2 regions of the Planococcus sp. TJ-301 genome follow, and region 1 is predicted to be linked to the other one. Evidence: a T-box and tRNA genes for the amino acid it is inferred to sense, from the RefSeq annotation. Region 1 holds a T-box; the other holds one or more tRNA genes.
What was found. A T-box is a leader RNA that pairs with one kind of tRNA and senses whether it is charged. The one in region 1 lies ahead of AC4EHJ_RS01000 (valine--tRNA ligase), so its partner is inferred to be a tRNA-Val.
Positions count from the first base shown of each region.

Region 1 (8,074 bases):
TATCAGATGGATCCGGCGAACCGCTTGGAAGCATTGCGCGAAGCCGCATCCGATGTAGAAGAAGGCGCGGATTTCATGATCGTCAAACCGGCATTGTCGTATTTGGACATCATCCGTGAAGTACGCGACAATTTCGATTTGCCGATCGTCGCTTATAACGTCAGCGGCGAATACGCAATGGTCAAAGCGGCCGCATTGAACGGCTGGGTCGACGAAGAGAAAATCGTTTTGGAAACCTTATTGAGCATGAAACGCGCGGGGGCGGATATCATCATGACCTACCACGCAAAAGACGCAGCACGCTGGCTGGAGGGCAAATAAATGACTTACGAAAAATCGATTGCAGCATTCACTGAAGCGAAAAAAGTTATGCCGGGCGGCGTCAACAGTCCGGTTCGCGCATTCAAATCGGTCAACATGGATCCGATTTTCATGGCATCCGGCAAAGGCGCAACAATCACAGACATCGACGGCAACACGTATATTGATTACGTCCTGTCATGGGGGCCGCTGATTTTAGGGCATGCCCATCCGGAAGTTGTCGCAGCCATTCAGAAATCGGCTGAGTCAGGCACAAGCTTCGGCGCGCCGACTTTGCTGGAAACTGAATTGGCGGAACTTGTCATCAAACGCGTGCCGTCCATTGAAATGGTGCGCATGGTGTCTTCTGGTACGGAAGCAACGATGAGCGCATTGCGCGTTGCGCGCGGCTATACCGGCCGCAGCAAAATTTTGAAATTCGAAGGCTGCTACCACGGACATGCCGACAGCTTGCTGATCAAAGCGGGTTCAGGCGTCGCGACACTGGGCTTGCCTGATTCACCGGGTGTTCCCGAATCTGTAGCGAAAAACACCATCACGGTACCTTACAATGACCTTGAAAGCATCCGCTTGGCGTTTCAGGAATTCGGCGATGACATCGCAGCAGTCATTGTTGAACCGGTTGCCGGTAATATGGGCGTTGTGCCTCCAAACCCTGGTTTCCTGCAGGAACTTCGCAACTTGACGTCGGAAAACGGCACTGTCCTCATCTTTGATGAAGTTATGACCGGGTTCCGTGTCGGATACCACTGTGCACAGGGCTATTACGGCGTTACGCCAGACATGACTTGCCTTGGCAAAGTCATCGGCGGCGGCTTGCCAGTCGGCGCATTCGGCGGCAAGCGTGAAATCATGCAGCAAGTTGCACCAAGCGGTTCGATTTACCAGGCAGGCACCTTGTCCGGAAACCCGCTTGCGATGACGGCTGGATTGGAAACTTTGTCCCGCCTTGATGAAAGCTCGTACGACACATTCATCGAACGCGGCGACCAGCTTGAAGCCGGATTCCGCGCTGCAGCTGAGAAATACAACATCCCGCACACAGTTAACCGTGCAGGTTCGATGATTGGCTTTTTCTTCACAAACGAAAGTGTGGTCGACTTCGCGACAGCGAAAACGTCCGACACCGATTTGTTCGCCGATTATTACCGCTTGATGGCAGAAGAAGGCATTTACTTGCCGCCTTCCCAATTCGAAGGCATGTTCCTGTCGACAGCTCACACTGAAGAACAAATCGCTAAAACAGTCGAAGCGTTCCACACTGTCTTCGCGAAACTCGCACGCTAAATAAAATCTTTAGCCCAGCCGCAGAATTTGCGTTTGGGCTTTTTTATGTCGATTTCGCTTTGCTGCAAGTAAACCGGCGTTTGGCGCAAGTAAAAGGCTGGTTTCTGCAAGTAAACGCCATATCCCGCAAGTATATCCGTTATGCTGCAAGTTAGTACGCACTTAACGCTTTTCGCTGGCGAAAAGCCGGCAATAAGGGTTTAGGAGTGGGCGAATAAAACCTCCCATGAAGATTTTCCGCCAATCGCGAGATTTCCCTTTCTTTTTCCTGTACGATAGAACAAAGAACTCCTTCGGGATACGAAAGGTGGTGGGAACATGGCGATTTTCTTGAGGACAGCGCTCATCGCTGTCGCAGCAGGCTTGTTATTCGAAACGATCGGCATGTTTCTGCCGTGGCTGCTCGGACCGATGATTGCGCTGCTGCTCGTCAGCCAGTTCACAAAAATGGAGCTGCATTGGCCGAAAAGCCTTCGGACGGCGGGGCTTGTCATGCTCGGCGTTCAGATCGGCTCATCGTTCACGCGCGATGCGGTGTTTCTGATGTGGCTCGACCTCCCGTATATGGCGTTCATGACGGTGTCGGTCGTCGGCTTGTCGATCCTGCTTGGGCTCCTGTTCAAAAAGATGGTTGATGAATCATTAGCAACGAGCCTTCTCGGATCGATTCCGGGTGGGCTCGCTCAGATGGTCGTCATAGCGGAAGAAGTGAAATCCGCTAACATCACGGTCGTCACGATGATGCAAACGATCCGCATCTTCATGGTCGTCACGATTGTTCCGTTTCTTACTGTCTTCCTTACAGGACGTAAAGAAGGGGAAGTGGGCGAGCAAGTTTTCACATTCGCGCCTCTTGCATTCCTCACAGCACTTGCTGTCGGAGGGACCCTTTATCTCGGCATGAAGCGCATCGGCTTCCCCGCAGCGGAACTGCTTGCGCCGATTCTCACGATGGCGATTGTCCAGACATTGACCGGCGAGTTCCTTGTCGACCTGCCGTACTGGCTGATCGCTTTGGCGCAGGTATGCATCGGTGCCGGGCTCGGCTTACAGATGGAAGGAATCGGCGACAAGCTGACCTTCCGCTTAGGCGCGGCAATCGTCTTAAACAATGTACTGCTCATCAGTTTCACGGCATTTATTGCCTACGTTCTCGCAAAAATGCTGCCGGAATATATCTTCCTGGATTTCTTCCTGAGTGCGGCTCCCGGCGGCATCGCGGAAATGGCAATCACTGCGCTCGCGACTGGCGGCGATGTGGCGCTGATTACGAGCTTTCAGTTGTTCCGCCTGTTTTTTATTCTGCTGATCGCTTCGCCGATTGTGACAATCATCGTAAAAAAACTTGACGCTAAAAGCGGAAATTGAGTACAATAGAATCAATTAGATAGTCAATGCGTTGATGAGGATAGTAGAATGTGCGTGCATATCAGAGAGGAAGCCGTTTGGTGCGAGGCTTCCATGGACCAGCATTCGAATGTCGCCTCGGAGCAGTTCCCGTGAAATTCGAGTAGCGGAAACCGGATGTGAAATCCGTTATCAGGCTTGAGCGCCAAGGCTTTTTCAGCTTGGTATAAAGGTGGTACCGCGAACAACTCCTTCGTCCTTTTCAGACGAAGGGGTTTTTTTGTTTTCCGGCAACACCGCTTAGGCGAATAAAATAAGAGGAGGAATACCAATGACTGAAATGCCAACCAAGTACGATCCGCAAGCCATTGAAAAAGGGCGCTACGAATGGTGGATCAACCAGAAATTCTTCGAAGCGAAACCTGAAAGCGGCAAAACGCCTTATACCATTGTGATTCCGCCGCCGAATGTTACCGGCAAATTGCACCTGGGCCATGCCTGGGATACGACATTGCAGGACATCATGACGCGCATGAAGCGCATGCAAGGCTTTGACGCCCTGTGGCTGCCGGGTATGGACCACGCCGGCATCGCGACGCAGGCGAAAGTGGAAGGCAAGCTGCGCGAAGAAGGCAAGTCGCGCTACGACCTCGGCCGTGAGAAATTCCTAGAGGAATCATGGAAATGGAAAGATGAATACGCAGCGCATATCCGCGAACAATGGTCAAAGCTTGGTTTAGGCCTTGATTATTCACGTGAACGTTTTACATTGGATGCAGGCTTGTCGAAAGCGGTTCAGGAAGTTTTCGTTAAATTATACGAGAAGAAACTCATCTACCGCGGCAAGTACATCATCAACTGGGATCCGGCAACGAAAACAGCGATTTCCGATATCGAAGTTATCTACAAAGACGTGCAAGGCGGATTCTACCATATGCGTTACCCGCTCGCGGACGGTTCCGGTTCGATTGAAGTGGCGACAACCCGCCCGGAGACGATGCTTGGTGATACAGCAGTTGCGGTCCACCCGAAAGACGAGCGCTACAAGCACCTCGTTGGCAAAAAAGTCATCCTGCCGATTGTCGGCCGTGAAATCGACATCGTTGCAGACGATTATGTCGACATGGAATTCGGAAGCGGCGCAGTGAAAATCACGCCAGCGCACGACCCGAACGATTTCGAAGTCGGCAACCGCCACAACCTCGAGCGCGTGCTCGTTATGCACGAAGACGGTTCCATGAACGAAAACGCAGGCAAATACGAAGGCATGGACCGCTTCGAATGCCGCAAAGCGATTGTCAAAGACCTTCAGGACATGGGTGTTTTATTCAAAATTGAAGAGCATATGCATTCTGTGGGCCATTCGGAACGCAGCGGCGCGGTAGTCGAGCCTTATCTATCGACGCAATGGTTTGTTGACATGAAGCCGTTGGCACAAAAATCCGTGGACCTTCAAAAAGGCGAAGACGGCGTTAATTTCGTACCGGAACGTTTTGAGAAAACATATCTGCACTGGATGGAGAATATCCGTGACTGGTGTATTTCGCGCCAGCTTTGGTGGGGACATCAAATTCCAGCTTGGTACCATAACGAAACCGGCGAAATCTTTGTCGGCAGTGAGGCGCCGGCCGATGCCGAAAACTGGACGCAGGACGAAGACGTACTGGATACGTGGTTCTCATCTGCGCTTTGGCCATTTTCAACGCTTGGCTGGCCAGAAGACAGCGACGAATTGAAAAAATACTACCCGACCGATGTGCTGGTAACCGGCTATGACATCATCAATTTCTGGGTATCGCGCATGATTTTCCAAGCGCTTGAATTTACTGAAGAAAAACCGTTTGACGACGTATTGATCCATGGCCTCGTTCGCGACGCGGAAGGCCGCAAAATGTCGAAATCACTCGGCAACGGCGTCGATCCGATGGACGTTATCGCAGAATACGGCGCGGATTCGCTGCGCTACTTCCTGGCGACAGCATCCAGCCCAGGACAGGATCTGCGCTTTTCGATGGAAAAAGTCGAAAGCATCTGGAACTTTGCCAATAAAATCTGGAACGCTTCACGCTTTGCATTGATGAATATGGAAGGCATGACCTATGATCAAATTGATCTTTCAGGCAAACGTTCGGTCGCCGATTCATGGATCTTGACGCGTTTGAATGAAACCATCGAACAAGTGACGAACTTAGCGGAACGCTACGAGTTCGGCGAAGTGGGCCGCGCACTTTATAACTTTATCTGGGACGATTTCTGTGACTGGTATATCGAGATGGCGAAGCTGCCGCTTTACGGCGAAGACGAAGACGCGAAGAAAATGACGCGTTCGGTTCTTGCTTACGTACTCGACAACACGATGCGTTTATTGCATCCGTTCATGCCGTTCATCACTGAAGAAATCTGGCAGAACCTGCCGCACCAAGGCGAGTCGATTACGATCGCAGCATGGCCGACAGTCGATGATTCGCTGACAAACCAAAGCGAGTCCGCCAACATGAAATTATTGATGGACATCATTACAGCGGTGCGCACGATCCGTGCGGAAGTACAGTCGCCGATGAGCAAGAAAGTCGCATTGACGATTTCTGCAAAAGACGCGAACACGCACGCGGTGCTTGAAGCGAACGCCGCCTACATCGAACGTTTCTGCAACCCGGAAACGTTGACGATCGGCGAAAACATCCAAGCACCGGAAAAATCGATGTCCGCAGTCGTATCCGGCGCCGAATTGTTCATGCCGCTTGAAGGCCTCATCGACATCGATGCAGAACTAGCGCGCCTGAACAAAGAACTCGAGAAATGGGCGAAAGAAGTCAAGCTCGTCCAAGGCAAACTATCAAACGAGCGCTTCGTATCAAAAGCGCCAGAAGCCGTTGTAGCTGAAGAGCGCGCGAAACAAGCCGACTATCTCGACAAACACGCAACTGTTGAAAAACGCATTGAAGAATTGAAGAACCTTTAATATGCAGACCGCCTTCCCTGGATGGGGAAGGTGGTTTTTTTGTGTTTTGGAGTATGGAGGAACTCACATAGAGAGAGGTGAAACTCAGAGAGGAAAAGGTGAAACTCACATATGAAGCTTGTGAAAATCAAAGCTGGAAGCCCTTATTGCATAGCTTTTCGCCTGCAGCGAAAAGCGCTAAAGGAAGCATTCGCCGGGGCGAATGCTTTTGGGCAATCAGATAGTTTTTAAAAGGAGTATGTGGGAACTCGAGGGGGAATGGTGAAACTCAGGATGAGAATGTGGGAACTCACGCATTGAAAAGTGGAACTCAAGTACAGAAAGATGAAACTCACACTCAAGTTAAATCATGGGAAAAAAAACAGCCTGCCAAGAGGCAAACTGCAACAATTCATTCACTTGGGCGAAACGGATGCTGCCGTTCAAGCTCGCGCATATGCTGCACGAGCAATTCGGCGATGTTTTCGTCATGCGTCGCATAAAATGAGCGTGCGCCCACAGGATCTTCGATCTCGTTAAAAACATGCCGACCATCCGGAAGCAACAGAAAATCGATGCCGATGTAATCACTGTTCAGCGCACGGGCAATTTGCAAGATGTCTTGTTCCTGCTCAGCGGACAATTCATATTTAGCTGCATCTCCGCCGAGCGTGTAATTGGCTTTGAACGATTCGAGTGAACTGCGTTTCACCGCACCAACCACTTTGTTTCCGATGACATAGGCACGCACGTCGGCAATATGTTCGACGATTGGCTGGAAGACGAGCGGAGGCGCGATTGTTGGTATCTCTGCAGATGATTGGATAATGTCTACGCCGTGCCCGCCATGTCCGCCAGCAGGCTTCATGACGCAAGGAAACGCCTGCGGCTCGCGGTAGGTCGGAGTCACCGGTACGCCGAGCAGCGTCAACAGCCCAAAACTTTGCCATTTGTCATTGGCGATGCGATTGACTTCGGCACGGTTCACTAAGCGCACACCGTGGTCCTCGAGGAAACGCATCGCCTCGGGCTGCCGCGTTCGGTTCAGGACCCAAAGGCCGGACAATTTAGCGGCAAGCGCGGACATGCCGCCAATTGACCAATCATCCCATAGCAGCAAGTCGAAATCGCCGAAGCGCCGCAATTCCTGAATAAACTCTTTATTGCGTTCAGCGTCCGCCGGTTCATAAAGCAAAATCATTTCAAGTCCTCCAGTATGTAGGCAATCATAGCGTCTGCGACATTGATACCAGTGACTTCCAAAATGTTGCGGATGTGCGCCGCTGCATTGACTTCACAGACGAGCGGCTGGCCGCCTTCGCCGAACAACAAATCGACGCCGGCGAATTCCGCCCCGACTGCTTCAGCGGCCTGCAACGCGACGGTTTTTTGAGCTTCAGTCAAGTCGATAGGGGATGCCTGCCCGCCGTTCGTGATGTTCGCACGGAAATCCGTTTCGGAATGCCGCTGCATCGCGGCAACGATCTTGCCACCGACGATATTGACGCGGATATCGCGCCCGCGGCTTGACTCGATAAATTCCTGGAACACAAAATCGACGCCGCGCAGCGATTCGACTTTAGCGTAGAACTCGGTTTCATTTTCAATCAAATAAACTTTCATACCGAACGAGCCATGGCCTTCTTTGATGACCATCGGCAAGCCGAGCTCGGCGATGACGCGTTCGAAATAGCCGGACTCCAAGATCGAAAAGTTCGGATAAACTTTCGGGGCGACAATCGTTTTCGGCATCGGCAACCCAACTTCGGCCAAGCGGATATATTGCGTCGCCTTGTTGTCGCAAAGGCCGATGACTGCCGGGTCGTTATAGACCGGCACGCCGCGGCTCTGCAGAAAATGGCCGAGGAGAATGTCCTTATCGAGCAGCACAGCGAAATCGGGCAACGAGGACTCAGCCGACAAATCCATCAGCACTTCATAATTTTTCACGGCCCTCGCCTCAATGCCGGCACGCTCAGCCGCGTCCGCAACAAGGTGTGCCTGATCTGCGAATTTATCCGAAACCAAACTGCCATTATAAATAACCCAACAAGTAGTCATTTCCACTCCACCTTCGTGATATAATAAGTCTCAAAAAAGTGTATCATGTTTCACGCAGAAAGAAGGCTAAAAATGATAAATGGACTCGATAGCTATAAAAAGAAATGGATGCTCCCA
Region 1 is NZ_JBZDOH010000001.1:188,952-197,025, forward strand. Features, by position in the region: gene hemB (porphobilinogen synthase) at 1-321, shown strand, start outside; gene hemL (glutamate-1-semialdehyde 2,1-aminomutase) at 322-1,608, shown strand; gene AC4EHJ_RS00995 (AbrB family transcriptional regulator) at 1,927-2,976, shown strand; T-box leader at 2,999-3,219, shown strand; gene AC4EHJ_RS01000 (valine--tRNA ligase) at 3,287-5,917, shown strand; gene AC4EHJ_RS01005 (ATP-grasp domain-containing protein) at 6,309-7,097, opposite strand; gene AC4EHJ_RS01010 (ATP-grasp domain-containing protein) at 7,094-7,957, opposite strand; gene AC4EHJ_RS01015 (bifunctional folylpolyglutamate synthase/dihydrofolate synthase) at 8,030-8,074, shown strand, end outside.

Region 2 (8,074 bases), 940 kb from region 1:
ATCGGTATGCCTTCGAATGCAGGAGAAGGAGAGTCCTTTGTCGAAAAGGACGGAAAGTATTTTATTGAAGGAATGGACAGGCGCATGGACGAGTTCCGGCTGTTTGTCGGCGATGTGGATGCCGGGCTATATTTTATAGCAGATGGCAAAGAATACGATTTGAAAAAAACACTTGCACGTGGAAAGTCTTACACATTCAATGTGCAGCGCCTCTCAGCCTATCAGCTATTAAAAGGAGTGAATCTCGATGACCGATAAATTGCCGCCGGAAGAAAGAGAAGAAAAGAAACTGCCGCCGGAAGATGAACATTACGTTTCGGAGGAAAAACAAAAAGAGATTTTACAGAAGTACGACCCGGAATCGAACACCCGTGATTTGAGCGGCACGATGAAGCATGTTGTGTTTTATGGTTTACTCGCTTTTTCATTATTTCAATTATATACAGCTATTTTTGGCCAATACACAGCGTATATTCAACGGTCGATTCACTTAGGATTTGCCTTGTCCCTGATTTTTCTCTTGTTCCCAGCGCGGAAGCGCCATGGCGCGCGCAGAAAAGTGGCAGTTTATGACTATGTGCTCGCCTTGCTGGCCATAGGCGTCGGTCTTTATTGGCCGATTATGTACGATGATTTAGTGTTCCGTCTAGGCCGCGTCACAGAAATGGATTTGATTGTCGGGATATTAGCGGTTGTCTTGACGCTAGAAGCTACACGGCGCGCTGTCGGTTTGCCGATTACAATCATTGCATCCATTTTCCTGGCATATACGTTTTTCGGTCCTTATTTCCCAGGTTTCCTGCGCCATCGCGGCCAGGATCTCGAATCGGTTATTCAGCTGATGTTCTATACGACAGATGGTATTCTAGGGACGCCAATCAGCGTTTCGGCCACATTCATCTTCGTGTTCTTGCTGTTCGGAGCTTTTCTTGTAAAAACCGGAGTCGGACAGTATTTTAATGACTTGGCTGTTTCGCTTGCTGGCCATTTGACGGGCGGACCCGCAAAAGTCGCCATTTTCTCAAGTGCCCTGCAAGGGACAATTTCGGGGAGTTCTGTTGCAAACGTCGTAACATCGGGATCGTATACAATTCCGATGATGAAAAAGTTAGGCTATAAGAAAGAATTCGCAGGTGCTGTGGAGGCCGCCGCTTCTACAGGCGGACAAATCATGCCGCCAATTATGGGTGCCGCGGCATTCCTGATGGTCGAGTTCATCGGCGGCATCACGTATTGGGAAATTGCCAAAGCAGCCGCTATTCCGGCTATCCTCTATTTCACAGGCGTTTGGATCATGACGCATTTTGAAGCGAAACGGGTCGGGTTGAAAGGCTTGACCAAAGAAGAGATGCCTGACCGCAAAGAAGTTCTAAAGAAAATTTATCTATTGCTGCCGATTGTAGCAATCATCGTCTTCCTGCTTATTGGAATCCCGACGATGCACGCCGCTTTATACGGCATCTTGCTGACAATTGTGGTCAGCTCATTCAATAAAGAAACAAGATTAAGCCCTAAAGACATGGTGCACGCACTTGTAGATGGTGCAAGAACCGCGCTCGCAGTAGCCGCAGCTACTGCCGCAGCTGGCATCATCGTAGGGGTTGTTGTAAAAACCGGCCTCGGCTTGAGCTTAGCAAACGGTTTGGTTTCCGCTTCCGGTGGAAATATTCTGCTGACGCTATTCTTTACAATGCTCGCTGCAATCGTGCTGGGCATGGGATCGCCGACAACAGCCAACTATGTCATCACGTCAACAATTGCTGCACCGGCAATCATCACTTTATTGATGATCGATGAGCCGGTAGGGGCTGCTGTCCCGATCGTTGTGGCATTATCGGCGCACTTATTCGTGTTTTATTTCGGCATCATTGCCGATATCACGCCACCAGTTGCGCTTGCCGCATTTGCCGCGTCAGGCATTTCAGGTGGGGAGCCGATCAAGACCGGATTTATCGCCGCCAAACTAGCTGCTGCAGCGTTCATCATTCCTTATATGTTCGTGTTGTCACCAGCGCTGCTGATGATCGATACAACATTGCCGGAATTGATATGGGTACTGATCACGGCGTTCACTGGGATGATCGCCATTGGAGCAGGATTGATCGGTTTCTGGTACCGCAAGCTTAATTGGCTTGAACGGATCATCGCTTTCGCCACTGGATTGGCATTGATTTATCCTGAAGGGCTTACTGACACAATCGGAGCGATTTCGTTTATCATCCTGTTTGCTCTGCAATGGATGTCGCGCGAGAAAAAAACACCGAAAGCATTAGAAGCATAAGAAGCATAAGAAAAACGCTGCCTGGATTTCCGGGCAGCGCTTTTTGCGTATTGGCCGCAAAATCGATTTTATGATCGAATATATAATCCTACAAAAGCAAAAAAGCACAAAAAAACGCGCAAGCTTTAAAGCTGCGCATTTTTCCATACCACATATATGATTCCTACTGGGCTCGAACCAGCGACCTCTACCCTGTCAAGGTAGCGCTCTCCCAGCTGAGCTAAGGAATCTCAATTACCAGGACAAATTTAATTATATCGTGTCCTGGTGAAAAGTCAATAACTATTCTGAAAGAAAAATACTCCATTCGTTTTGCGCTTTGCCTTGTGCAATCGACCAACATTCAATAGCGACCGCTTTGCCGCTGAACGGTTCGAATTCCAGTGACAGCCGCGCGAACATCGGACCCCAGTAAGGCGGCGCGATGTTTTTGGTGATGGTGGCATGCGGCACCCACTGATTCGGCAAGTAATAATCCTGCTGGCCTGTAAAGTCGCGCGTCGCCAAATTCACGGCTTGATGAAAAACTTTCAATGCATCAGTTAATGCAGGGGCTGTGTAAAACACGCCTTGCTGCTTGAAGAAACCGAGTGCACCGAATTCGAGCGGCAATTGGGCGCGCTGATCGGCCCAGGGGGCAAGCGCGTTTTTCAAGTCAGCCGGATTGGTTTGTTCAAACGCCTGCAACGTCATATGCGGCGGCAGCATAGGTGTGGAGTCCAGGCTGGCAGCATTCGCTTGTTTTTGCAGGTGTTCTATTTTTGTGGATGTCGTGTAGTCGAACCTTAAGACGATCGCTTGCATCAATATCTTCCTCCATTACTGGCCGGTACTTTGGAACCCGGCTTGCTGTGCTTCTTGTTCTGTGCAGAACCATTCTTCCGGCTTGGTTTCTTCATAGGAACCTTCACCTGGCATATGGTAAATCTTCTTGCCGCTGCGGTTGATGTTGCCTTTTATCCGGCAGTCATCAGTTGCCGCTGGTGGAGCGATGCCTCCATAAGCATCCGAGTTGAAGCCACGGCTGGTTGAATAATTTTCATATTCCCAGATACCGGCTCCGGCATCTTTCGCTTTTTGTTCCGCCTGTTCGAAAGCGTCGAGGTGGCGGGTGTTCGGGGGATAAACGTATGCAACGCGCGCCATGCCCGATGCCACAAGTTCCTCCTGGACACTTTCACCGTCTACATAGATATAAGCAAGCAAACGGCCATAATCATCGAAACGTTCTCCGACATCAAATTCTATCGTAACATCTCCGGAATTTATGATGCGCTTGTTTTCCGCTGTCGCTTCTTTTCCAAGCGGCTGTTCGCCGAGCCGTGGATGATTGGTCTCGGGCGTATCGACCAAAAGGTAGCGGACGGTCTCTTCTTTGCCTTCATACATGATTTTGATGGTGTCTCCATCGATGACTGAAGTAACTTCGACGGCAATCCTTTCTTCCGATCCGGAAGTATCCGTCGATTCAAGCAGGCCGCATCCGGAAAGGATGGACGCCAACAACAATAAGCCGATTATTTTTTTCATAGTCATTCCATCTCCCATCTTTCCATTATATTTTCCAATGATGCCGCTTGCAAACCCGAACGCTTTCATCTAAGTTTGAAAAAAAGGGGGATTCACGATGCAATTGACGGTGCCATTTTATTATGACTTTAATCGAGTACTCGAAAGGCTGTCGCTTGACCCTCTCCATGTTGTCTCGCTTTCTGACCGGTTTGTCCGTGTTCCTATGCCGGAAGGCAATATCGTGTCCGTGAAAGCTGAAGGCACAAGCGACAGCCCCGTTTTTACTGTGGAAGGCGCAGAAGGGGGACAGATGAACCACATTTCAGAGATTTTTCATTTCAATCAATCATTGGATCCGGTCGCTGAACATTTCAGCGGCACTAGCCTGGCACAATTGTTTGAGAAACACAAAGGTACGCCGCTGGTGAGAGAATTCTCCCTTTATGGTTCGCTGATGAAAAGCATAATCCATCAGCAATTGAATCTTTCTTTTGCGCACACGCTTTCCAGCCGCTTCGTCCAGAACTACGGACATGAAAGGGACGGAGTGTGGTTTTACCCGGAGCCTGAGAAAATCGCTATGCTGCAGCCTGAAGAGCTGCGGGAGCTTCAATTCAGCACCCGAAAAGCAGAATACGTCATCGGCTTGTCACAGGCGATTGCGGCGGGGACTTTGCGCTTGGAAGAGCTTTCACAAAAATCAGATGAAGAGGCGGCGGCTGAGCTGGTTTTATACCGAGGCGTCGGGCCATGGACGGCACAGAGTTTTCTGATGTTCGGCCTCGGGCGCCCGAACTTATTTCCATTGGCGGATATCGGTTTGCAGAATGCCTTGAAAATCCAATGGTCGCGCAACGACAAGCCAAAAGCCGAAGAAATCCTGCAGCATCTGCCGGAATGGTCCCCATATTTGTCTTATGCGGCTCTTTATTTGTGGCGCAGCGTCGAATAGAAAACATAGCAAAACGCCTTTCCATGATCTTTCGGAAAGGCGTTTTTTATGTACTGTGGCTGCAAAATCCGATTGTCATAGGAGCCAATTATGCTTGCGGCTCCATGTCGGCTGCAAAACTTTCGAGATAAAGGAAAGATTCCTGTTCGACCGTTTCCATCTTATCCTTATTGATGCCGACTTCAAGTTCACCTGAAAAAATAGGCTCCCACCAATTTGCTTGTTTATCCATCATTTATGCCTCCTCAATAATTGCAGTTGAATTGTTTGACTATTCTATACCCTGAAAGGTTACACTAATAAACAAAGACAATGTAAAAAAGCCATTCGGCTTCAGAAAAGGGGAGAATTATGATTTCAATCGGTATGATCGGGGCGGGCATCGTGGGTGAACGCATCATTAAACAAATTCAACAAGAAGAAAAAGTGAACATCAAAGCGGTTTTTGATGAGCAGCAGGACCGGCTGGATTATTTAGAGGCAACCTATGGTGTTCCTATTGCTGACTCGCTGGAAGCAGTATTGCATTCAGACATCGATTGGCTTTATATCGGTACGCCGCCGGCTTCTCATGCACCCATCGCCAAACTGGCGGCAAGCGCCGGCATCAATGTGCTAAGCGAAAAGCCGCTCGCCCATGATGCAGAGGCAGGCCAGGAAATGGCGGAGGCTGCAGACAGAAACCGCATCCAGACCGCCATGCATTTTCCGCTAATGTATAAGCCAGCCGTGCATGAAATGGTGAAACGGATCCGCGGCGGGGGCATCGGGAAAATTACGCGCGTCGAGCTGCAGACATTTTTCCCGGATTGGCCGCGCGGCTGGCAGCAGACTCCGTGGATTGGCTCGAGGAGCCAAGGCGGTTTTGTGCGCGAAGTCTTCCCGCATTACCTGCAGCTGATCCACCGCATTTTTGGCGGCTTGTCGATTCAGCACCACATCGTCACGTATCCGGAACAAGCGGACCTGTGCGAAACCGGTTTGCTCGCTCATGGCGTGATTGCGGACGGCACACCGCTTTTGCTGTCGGGAATTAGCGGCATCGGACAAAAAGAGTTGCTGCAATTCAAGGTCTTCGGCGAAGAAGGGGTGCTGACGCTGGAAAATTGGTCGAACTTGTATGAAGAAAGAAAATACGAAGAACGCACGGAGCTGCTTGAATTTCCAGAAGTTCCATCGCTCTTTGAATCGATGCGACAGCAATCGACTTTGCTGGTGCCTTTTGAAGAAGGGCTGATCGTCCAACGGCATGTCGATCATTTATTGAAGAATGGATGATTGCTGCCGTCCTGAACGGGTAAACTAAGGCATGGAAGAAAATGGAGGTAAGAGAATGAATTTCACAGCTTCAGATGTAGAAAACATGATTGAGCAGCAGCGCGACTATTTCTATACAGGGGCGACAAAGCCTGCAGCTTTTAGAAAAGCCCAATTAACACGATTGAAAAGCGTGATTTCAGCCCACGACAGCGAAATCGTCGATGCGCTAAAAAAGGACTTAGGGAAAAGCGAATTTGAAGCCTACGCGACGGAAGTCGGCTTTGTATTGGATAGCATCAATTACATGATCGAAAACTTGGATTCATGGATGAAGCCGGAATCTGTCAAAACGCCGATTCACTTGCATCCTGCGAAAAGCATGATCATCCGTGAACCATATGGCTCGGTGTTGATCATCGGACCGTTCAATTACCCATTCCAGCTAGTGATGGAGCCATTGGTCGGGGCAATTGTCGGCGGCAATTGCGCCATCGTCAAGCCTTCGGAAACGACGCCGAGCGTAGCTGCAGTCATCCGCACCATCTTAGAAGAGGCATTCCCGCCTTATTACATTCGTGTGGTCGAAGGAGAACGGGAAGAAGTGAATGCGCTGATCCATGCGCCGTTCGATTATATTTTTTTCACCGGCAGCGTCAATGTTGGGAAAATCGTCATGAAAGCCGCGTCCGAACGATTGACGCCGATCACCTTGGAACTGGGCGGCAAAAGTCCGGCCATCGTCGACCAGACAGCGAACCTCGACCTTGCGGCAAAACGCGTCGCTTGGGGGAAACTGATGAACAAAGGCCAGACATGTGTTGCGCCTGATTATGTCTGTGTGCACGAATCGGTGAAAGAGGAATTCATGGAGAAATTGCTTGCCAATATCCGCAGTTTTTACGGCAAAGATGCGCAGAAGAGCCCGGATTACGGACGCATTGTCAGCACCGGCCATTTTGACCGCCTCGTTGAAATCATTGAGAAAGAAGGAGCGAACATTGTTGTCGGTGGCCACACCGATCGAACGGATCTGTATATTGAACCGGTTGTTTTGGACAATATTCATTTTGACAGTCCTTCGATGGAAGACGAATTGTTCGGACCCATTTTACCGGTCATCACTTACAATGACTTTCCGGCATTGGTGCGGCAAATTCGCAAGTTGCCGAAACCGCTTGCGGCTTATATGTTCTCGGAAAATGACCGGGCAATCAACTTTTTCCTGGACGAGCTGCCATTCGGCGGCGGCTGCATCAACGACACGGTTTCCCATGTCGGCAGCGCGCATCTTCCTTTCGGGGGAATCGGCACATCCGGTGTGAACTCGTATCACGGAAAATACAGCTTTGAAACATTCACCCATGCGAAATCGATTTTGAAAAAGTCGACGAGATTATCGACAAATGTTTTATTTCCTCCTTATAAAGATAAAGTGAAGTTTGTCAGACGGTTATTGAAATAAGCGGCCCTCGGGTCGCTTTTTCCATTTTCGGATATTATGATAAAAGAAAGGGGTGGCATAATGGCTGAACGCATATTGATCGTTGAAGATGAAAAAAGCATAGCGCGTGTGTTGGAGTTAGAGCTGACGTACGAAGGCTATGAAACTGGGGTATCCCATACAGGAGCGGATGGGCTGATCAAATTCCGTGAAAAGCCATGGGATTTGGTGCTGCTCGATCTCATGCTGCCTGAAATCCATGGGCTCGATGTTTTGAAACGAATCCGCGCATCAGATCCCGCTATTCCGGTTATTTTGCTGACTGCCAAAAATGATGTTAAAGATAAAGTGGCCGGACTCGATCTTGGCGCTAACGATTATATAACAAAGCCTTTTGAAATCGAAGAATTGCTGGCGCGCATCCGTGCATGCCTCCGGTTGACGACGGGATCTGGAAATCCCATGCTCCACCGGTTCGGAGAGCTTGAATTGAATGAAAGCACGAGGGAAGTTTCCCGTGCGGGGCGCCAAGTGGATTTGACGCCGCGTGAATTTGATTTGCTGCTTTATTTCTTGCGCAATCCTTTGCAAGTGCTTAGCCGTGAACAGGTGCTGAATGCAGTATGGG
Region 2 is NZ_JBZDOH010000001.1:1,127,650-1,135,723, reverse strand. Features, by position in the region: gene AC4EHJ_RS05800 (DUF1850 domain-containing protein) at 1-258, shown strand, start outside; gene AC4EHJ_RS05795 (TRAP transporter permease) at 248-2,281, shown strand; tRNA gene AC4EHJ_RS05790 (tRNA-Val) at 2,439-2,511, opposite strand; gene AC4EHJ_RS05785 (2'-5' RNA ligase family protein) at 2,564-3,085, opposite strand; gene AC4EHJ_RS05780 (thermonuclease family protein) at 3,101-3,811, opposite strand; gene AC4EHJ_RS05775 (DNA-3-methyladenine glycosylase family protein) at 3,909-4,745, shown strand; gene AC4EHJ_RS05770 (hypothetical protein) at 4,834-4,977, opposite strand; gene AC4EHJ_RS05765 (Gfo/Idh/MocA family protein) at 5,097-6,023, shown strand; gene AC4EHJ_RS05760 (aldehyde dehydrogenase) at 6,079-7,467, shown strand; gene AC4EHJ_RS05755 (response regulator transcription factor) at 7,528-8,074, shown strand, end outside.
Region 2: it has a tRNA-Val gene. The T-box ahead of AC4EHJ_RS01000 (valine--tRNA ligase) is inferred to sense a tRNA for this amino acid. The anticodon was not compared.